2 regions of the Streptomyces sp. NPDC039736 genome follow, and region 2 is predicted to be linked to the other one. Evidence: riboswitches for the same ligand, from Rfam matches in the RefSeq annotation. Region 2 holds a riboswitch; the other holds the start of a gene.
What was found. A riboswitch is a leader RNA that binds a small molecule or an ion and turns the genes downstream of it on or off. The one in region 2 is predicted to bind glycine.
Positions count from the first base shown of each region.

Region 1: another riboswitch for glycine. It lies ahead of gcvT (glycine cleavage system aminomethyltransferase GcvT); the one in region 2 lies ahead of gcvP (aminomethyl-transferring glycine dehydrogenase).

Region 1 covers NZ_JBVIUQ010000010.1:290,825-294,023, forward strand. The annotation lists gene ACZ56L_RS28885 (hypothetical protein) at 182-766, shown strand; gene ACZ56L_RS28890 (AAA family ATPase) at 824-1,483, opposite strand; glycine riboswitch at 1,639-1,736, shown strand; glycine riboswitch at 1,737-1,845, shown strand; gene gcvT (glycine cleavage system aminomethyltransferase GcvT) at 1,882-2,997, shown strand; gene gcvH (glycine cleavage system protein GcvH) at 3,152-3,199, shown strand, end outside.
Region 2 covers NZ_JBVIUQ010000013.1:180,801-183,999, forward strand. The annotation lists gene gcvP (aminomethyl-transferring glycine dehydrogenase) at 1-1,256, opposite strand, end outside; glycine riboswitch at 1,457-1,553, opposite strand; gene ACZ56L_RS31875 (PRC-barrel domain-containing protein) at 1,681-1,998, shown strand; gene ACZ56L_RS31880 (DNA polymerase IV) at 2,083-3,199, opposite strand, start outside.

The DNA of each region.
Region 1 (3,199 bases), on a different contig from region 2:
CCGGGCCGCTCCGGGTCCGCGGCGTGCACCCGAATGGCCACGTTCCGTGCCTCTCGTGTTGCGGAGCGTGCCGATCCGTTCAAGGGTGGCGGACAGGGACGACCGGCCGCCCCGCTCCACCGGCTGCCCCCGGACAGGTCGCCCCGCCCATGCTCTCCCCTCCGGAAGGAATCCCGCCGTCATGGCACCGAACAGGACTGCCGCCCTCGCCCTCTCCACCTCGCTCTGCGGGGCGCTGATCCTCGGCACCGCCGGTGCGGCCGCCGCCACCACCGCCACCGACGGCCGGCTCCCGGCGGCCTCCGCGCCCGTCCGGCAGGCCGAACCGGACCTGGACGCCCTCACCGAGGCCGTCATCGACCTGGCCTTCGCCTCCGCCGCGGACCGGACGGCGGCCCGCACCCGGTTCGAGGCCGAGCTGGCGGACACCCTGGCCGACACGGCGTCCGCCGTGCTGGCCCACGACCCGGAGCCGACGTCGGCCGGCGCCCGGCTGTCCCTGCTCCGGCCGGCCGACCCGGATGCGGGCTCCGCCACCGCGCCGGCCCCGGAGGACACGCGCACGCCGTCCACGGCCGTCGACCCGGGCCCGTCGGCCGCCGCCGCCCCGACCGCGCTGGAGGACGGCCTCAAGGCGTTCGCCAAGGCCGTCGCGACCGGCGACTGGAGCGCGGCGCGCCAGGCCCTGGGAACCGTGCAGCACGCTTCCATCGACCTGGCGGCCAAGGTGTGGTCCAAGACCTCGGCCGCCCGTTCCCCGGAGTAGTCCCGCCGCCCGCCGCCGGCGCACCCCGCCGGCGGCGGGCACCCGGGGCCCCGGCCCCTACTCCACCTCGAAGCCGATCTCCCTGAGCGCCCCCGCCGCGTCCCGGTCCAGCAGGACCGCCGAGGCGCACCCGGCCGGCAGCCGCCCCTGCTCCGCGTCCCCGACCAGGGCGCCGACGGCCCTGCGGTGCCGGGCGAAGGCGTAACCGGAGACTCCGCGTCCGCGCTCCCGCTGGCCGTCCCTGGCCACTTCGGGGGACACGTCGAGCAGGATCAGCCGCAGCCCGCGCCCGCGCCTGCGGGCCTCGCGCGCCAGCCACCGGCGCACCCACGCCTGCGTACCGCAGTCGTGCACGACGACGGACTCCCCGGAGCGCAGCGCACGGCGCAGCCCGGCGTAGTGCGCCACCCGGACGAGGGGCCGGTAGAGGGCGTAGGGCAGCAGACGCGGCGCCTTCGCGTCCCAGCGCTCGCGCACGTCCTGGGAGTCGATGGTCCGCACCCCCGTGGCGGCCCGCCCCATCAGCGTGGACTTGCCGCTGCCGGGCAGCCCGGACACCACGACCACGTCCCCCCGGGCGAACATCAGCCGCCGCGGACTGCGCCCCTCGCGTTCCCGCAGATCGCGTACGACCACGGTGGGCACGGGCCCCACCGCCCCCACGGCCGCCGCGATCCGCGGACCTGTCGTCGTAACGCATGCACTGGGCTGCTGCAACGTCCTCACCGCTCCCCCTCGGGTATGCCCTCACCCTTGCCCAAGAAGTGTAAAGAAAAGGTAATGCGGGACAAGCGATTTGCTGACCGGGAGGGCCGTGCAATGATGTGCGCGCCAGGCGTCCCCTGTGCACCCCCAACTTCACAAAGGCCGTATGAATCCGCGCGGGAGAGTCCTCGGCACCAGTGCCGCGGGACGCCGAAGGAGCAAGCTCCTCCCTTGAATCTCTCAGGCCCCGTACCGCGCGGGCGAGGCAGATCTGAAAAGCGGGTCCCCCCACCGGGCGGCCCCACCCAAGGTGCAAGCCGCACGCGCGTGTCGCGACGGCGAACCTCTCAGGTTCCGATGACAGATGGGGAGGACCGTCCCCGTCGTCATGCCCTGGGAGTCCTTCCGTCATGAGCACCGCCCCCCGCCACACCGCCCTCGATGCCCTGCATCGCTCGCTCGGCGCGACGATGACCGACTTCGCGGGCTGGGACATGCCGCTGCGGTACGCCTCCGAGCGCGACGAGCACAACGCCGTGCGCACCCGGGCCGGCCTCTTCGACCTCTCCCACATGGGGGAGATCACGGTCACCGGCCCGCAGGCCGTGGACCTCCTGGACTTCGCCCTCGTCGGCAACATCGGCACCGTGGGCCTCGGCCGCGCCCGGTACACGATGATCTGCCAGGAGGACGGCGGCATCGTCGACGACCTGATCGTCTACCGCCTGGGCGAGACCGAGTACATGGTCGTCGCCAACGCCGGAAACGCCCAGGTCGTCCTGGACGCCCTGACCGCCCGCGCCGAGGGCTTCGACGCGGAGGTCCGCGACGACCGCGAGGCGTACGCCCTGATCGCGGTCCAGGGCCCGGAGTCCCCCGGCATCCTGAAGTCCGTCACGGACGCCGACCTGGACGGCCTGAAGTACTACGCGGGCCTGCCCGGCACCGTCGCCGGGGTCCCGGCGCTGATCGCCCGCACCGGCTACACCGGCGAGGACGGCTTCGAGCTGTTCGTCGAGCCGCGGCACGCGGAGGCCCTGTGGCGGGCGCTGACCGAGGCGGGCGCGGGCGTCGGCCTCGTCCCGTGCGGCCTGTCCTGCCGCGACACGCTGCGCCTGGAGGCGGGCATGCCGCTGTACGGCAACGAGCTGACCACGCGGCTCACCCCCTTCGACGCGGGCCTCGGCCGGGTCGTCAAGTTCGAGAAGGAGGGCGACTTCGTCGGCCGTACGTCCCTGGAGGCGGCCGCCGAGCGCGCCGAGACCGCTCCGCCGCGCAAGCTGGTCGGCCTGATCGCCGAGGGCCGCCGCGTCCCGCGCTCCGGCTACCAGGTCGTCGCGGACGGCGAGGTCATCGGCGAGGTCACCTCCGGCGCCCCGTCCCCCACCCTGGGCAGGCCGATCGCCATGGCGTACGTCGACGCGGCCTTCGCGGCGCCGGGCACGGCGGGCGTCGGTGTCGACATCCGGGGTACGCACGAGCCGTACGAGGTCGTCGCGCTCCCCTTCTACAAGCGCCAGAAGTAGCGTTCCGGGGCGCCTCCCGCCGGGCGGGGCGCCCCGGACGTGACGTACGCCGCCCGCCCCTCCGCGGCCGATACGTCCCCTTCGCGGCGTACGCCCGTCTCATTCCGCAAGACCCCGTTCCTCAGCACTCCCCCGCATCCAGGAGAATTCAGCCATGAGCAACCCCCAGCAGCTGCGTTACAGCAAGGAGCACGAGTGGCTC
Region 2 (3,199 bases):
TTCACGCCGTTCTCCCGCGCGGCGGCGACGACCTCGTCGGCCCGGCCCGGAACCCGTACGGTCAGCGTGTCGAAGTACTGCCCGTGCACGACGTCCACGCCGCCGGCCTTCAGACCCTCGGCGAGGATCGACGCGTAGCGGTGCGTGCGCCGCGCGATGCCCTTGAGCCCCTCGGGCCCGTGGTACACCGCGTACATCCCGGCCATCACGGCCAGCAGGACCTGCGCCGTGCAGATGTTGCTCGTCGCCTTCTCACGGCGGATGTGCTGCTCACGCGTCTGGAGCGCCAGCCGGTACGCCTTGTTGCCGTCGGCGTCCACGGACACGCCCACGAGGCGGCCCGGCAGGCTGCGCGCGAACTTCTCGCGTACGGCCATGAACCCGGCGTGCGGACCGCCGAAGCCCATCGGCACGCCGAAGCGCTGCGTGGTGCCCACCGCGATGTCCGCGCCCAGCTCGCCCGGCGACGTCAGCAGCGTCAGCGCCAGCAGGTCGGCGGCGACGGTGACGATCGCCCCGAGCTCGTGCGCGGCGTCGATCACCGGCTTGATGTCCCGCACCACGCCGGAGGCGCCGGGGTACTGGAGCAGCACGCCGAACACACCGCGCTCGGCGGCCTCGGCCGGGACGCCCTCGCTCAGGTCGGCGACGACGACCTCCACACCGGTCGGCTCGGCGCGGGTCCGGAGGACGGCGATGGTCTGCGGAAGCGTTTCCGCATCGACCAGGAACACACCGTTCTTGACCTTGCCCACGCGGCGCGCGAGCGACATGGCCTCGGCCGCGGCGGTGCCCTCGTCGAGCAGCGAGGCGCCCGAGGTCGGCAGCCCGGTCAGCTCGGCGACCATCGTCTGGAAGTTGAGCAGCGCCTCCAGCCGGCCCTGCGAGATCTCCGGCTGGTACGGGGTGTACGCCGTGTACCAGGCGGGGTTCTCCATCACGTTGCGCAGGATGACCGGCGGAGTGAAGGTCCCGTAGTACCCGAGCCCGATCATCGGGGCGAGCACCTGGTTGCGGTCGGCGAGGGTGCGCAGCTCGGCCAGGACCTCGGCCTCGGTGCGCGCGTCCGGGAGTCCCAGCGCCTCGGCGTTCTTGATGGCGTCCGGCACCGCGGCGGCGGTCAGCTCGTCGAGCGACCCGTAACCGACCTGCGCGAGCATCTTGGCCTGCGCTTCGCCATCGGGGCCGATGTGACGCTGCTCGAAGGGAATGCCACGCTCGAGCTCTGCGAGCGGAATACGACGGTTGGCGGTCATCTGCGGAAGGCCTCCTGGTCCGACACGACCTGCGAGGGGCACCACGGCACGGGTACCCGGACGGCCTCCCCCTCTGTCATCTCAACCTGAGAGCTTCACCGGAGCGCCACAGAACCGCGCCCCGACTTTCACCGTCGGTGAGGAAAGGCCACGCACCGGCCTGCGCCGGACCCGCCACCCGCCCTGCTTTCCAGAGTGACCTCGTCCGTGCGGTACAGGGGCCTGAGAGATTCCGGGGAGGAGTTGCTCCTTCGGCGCCTCCGACACGTACTCGGAGGACTCTCCCGCACGGGGTCAGCAGCCTCGGCCAGCCTACCAGCGCACTCATCGTTCGATCCCTCAAGTGGCCAGCCTCGGGAATCTGTTCTTTCGTAGTGTTTTACGGGGATTCACCCAGCAGCTGCTGCGACCAGTTGGAGGGACCGTGCAGACCGACATCGATCCGCGCAGCCTGATCGGCCGCAAGGCGTTCGACCGCAACGGCACGAAGATCGGAACCGTGGACGAGGTCTACCTCGACGACGCCACCGGCACTCCGGAATGGGCGGCCCTGCGCACGGGTCTCTTCTCCCGCGACGCCTTCGTCCCCCTGGAGCCCAGCCGCCTGGAGGACGACACCCTGCACATCCCCTTCGAGAAGTCCCTGATCCGCGACGCCCCCGACTTCGGTGTGGGCCGCCACCTCTCCCCCGAACAGGAACTCCAGCTCTACCACCACTACGGCCTCCACGTCCCCCAATGACAGGGGCGCCCCCGCGAGGACGGCACCGGGACGAGGTCCGCGGGCCCGGGGCGAGCCGCCGCCCCGAACGATGACCATCCGCCCCTACCCCACCAGCGGCAGCGGCTCCCCCGCCGCCAGATCCGGGTCATCGACCCGAAACGTCCGCACCCGCCCCGGCCCCGCCGACCCCGGTTCCTCGAACCGCACCGTCACCCGCCCCAGCCCGCTCCCCTGCACCCACCCCGGCCCGTACTCCACGTGCCGCACGTCGTGCCCGGCCAGCCACCGCCGCTCGCCGGGCTCCTCCACGGCGGGTTCCTCGACCGGTTCCGGAGCCACGACCTCCACAGCCGCCCCGGACGCCTCCGCGTCCCGCGCCGCCACCTGCGCGAACAGGTCCTCCTGCGTGAAGTCCGCCAGCCCCGTCACCCCCACCCCCAGCAGCCGCACGCCCCCCGTCGTGTCCACCCCCTCCAGCAACCGGGCCGCCGCCTCCCGCACGACCCCCGGATCGTCCGTCGGCCCCCGCAGGGTCTCCGACCTGGTCAGCGTCGAGAAATCGAATCTCCGCACCTTGAGCACCACGGTCCGCCCCGACCGCCCCGCCCTCCGCAGCCGCTCCACGCACCGGTCCGCGAGCCGCTCCACCTCCAGGCGGACCCGTACGCGGTCGTGCAGGTCCACCTCGAAGGTGTCCTCGACCGACACGGACTTCGCGTCCCGCTCGGCCACCACGGGCCGGTCGTCGAGCCCCTGGGCCATCCGGTGCAGCGAGGCCCCGTGCGCCTTGCCCAGCAGCCGTACGAGCTCGTCCTCGCCCGCCTCCGCCAAGTGCGCGACCGTCGTCATCCCGGCCCGCCGCAGATGGTCGCCGGTGGCGGGCCCGACCCCCGGCAGGATCCGCACCGGCATCGGCGCGAGCAGCTCGCGCTCGGTCCCCGGCGCCATCAGCCGCAGCCCGTCCGGCTTGGCCTCCTCCGAGGCGATCTTCGCCAGCATCTTGGACCCCGCGAGCCCCACGGAACCGCTGACCCCGGTCACCCTCCTGATCTCGGCCCGCAGCCACTCCCCGACCGCCCGCGCGGACGCCTCGTCGTCGGCGGCTCCGCCGGCCTCCAGATCCACGAAGGCCTCGTCCAGGCTGAGCGGCTCCACCAGCGGCGACAGCCGCCCCAGCAGCTCCATCACCTGCTCGCTCACCGCGCGGTACACGGCGAAG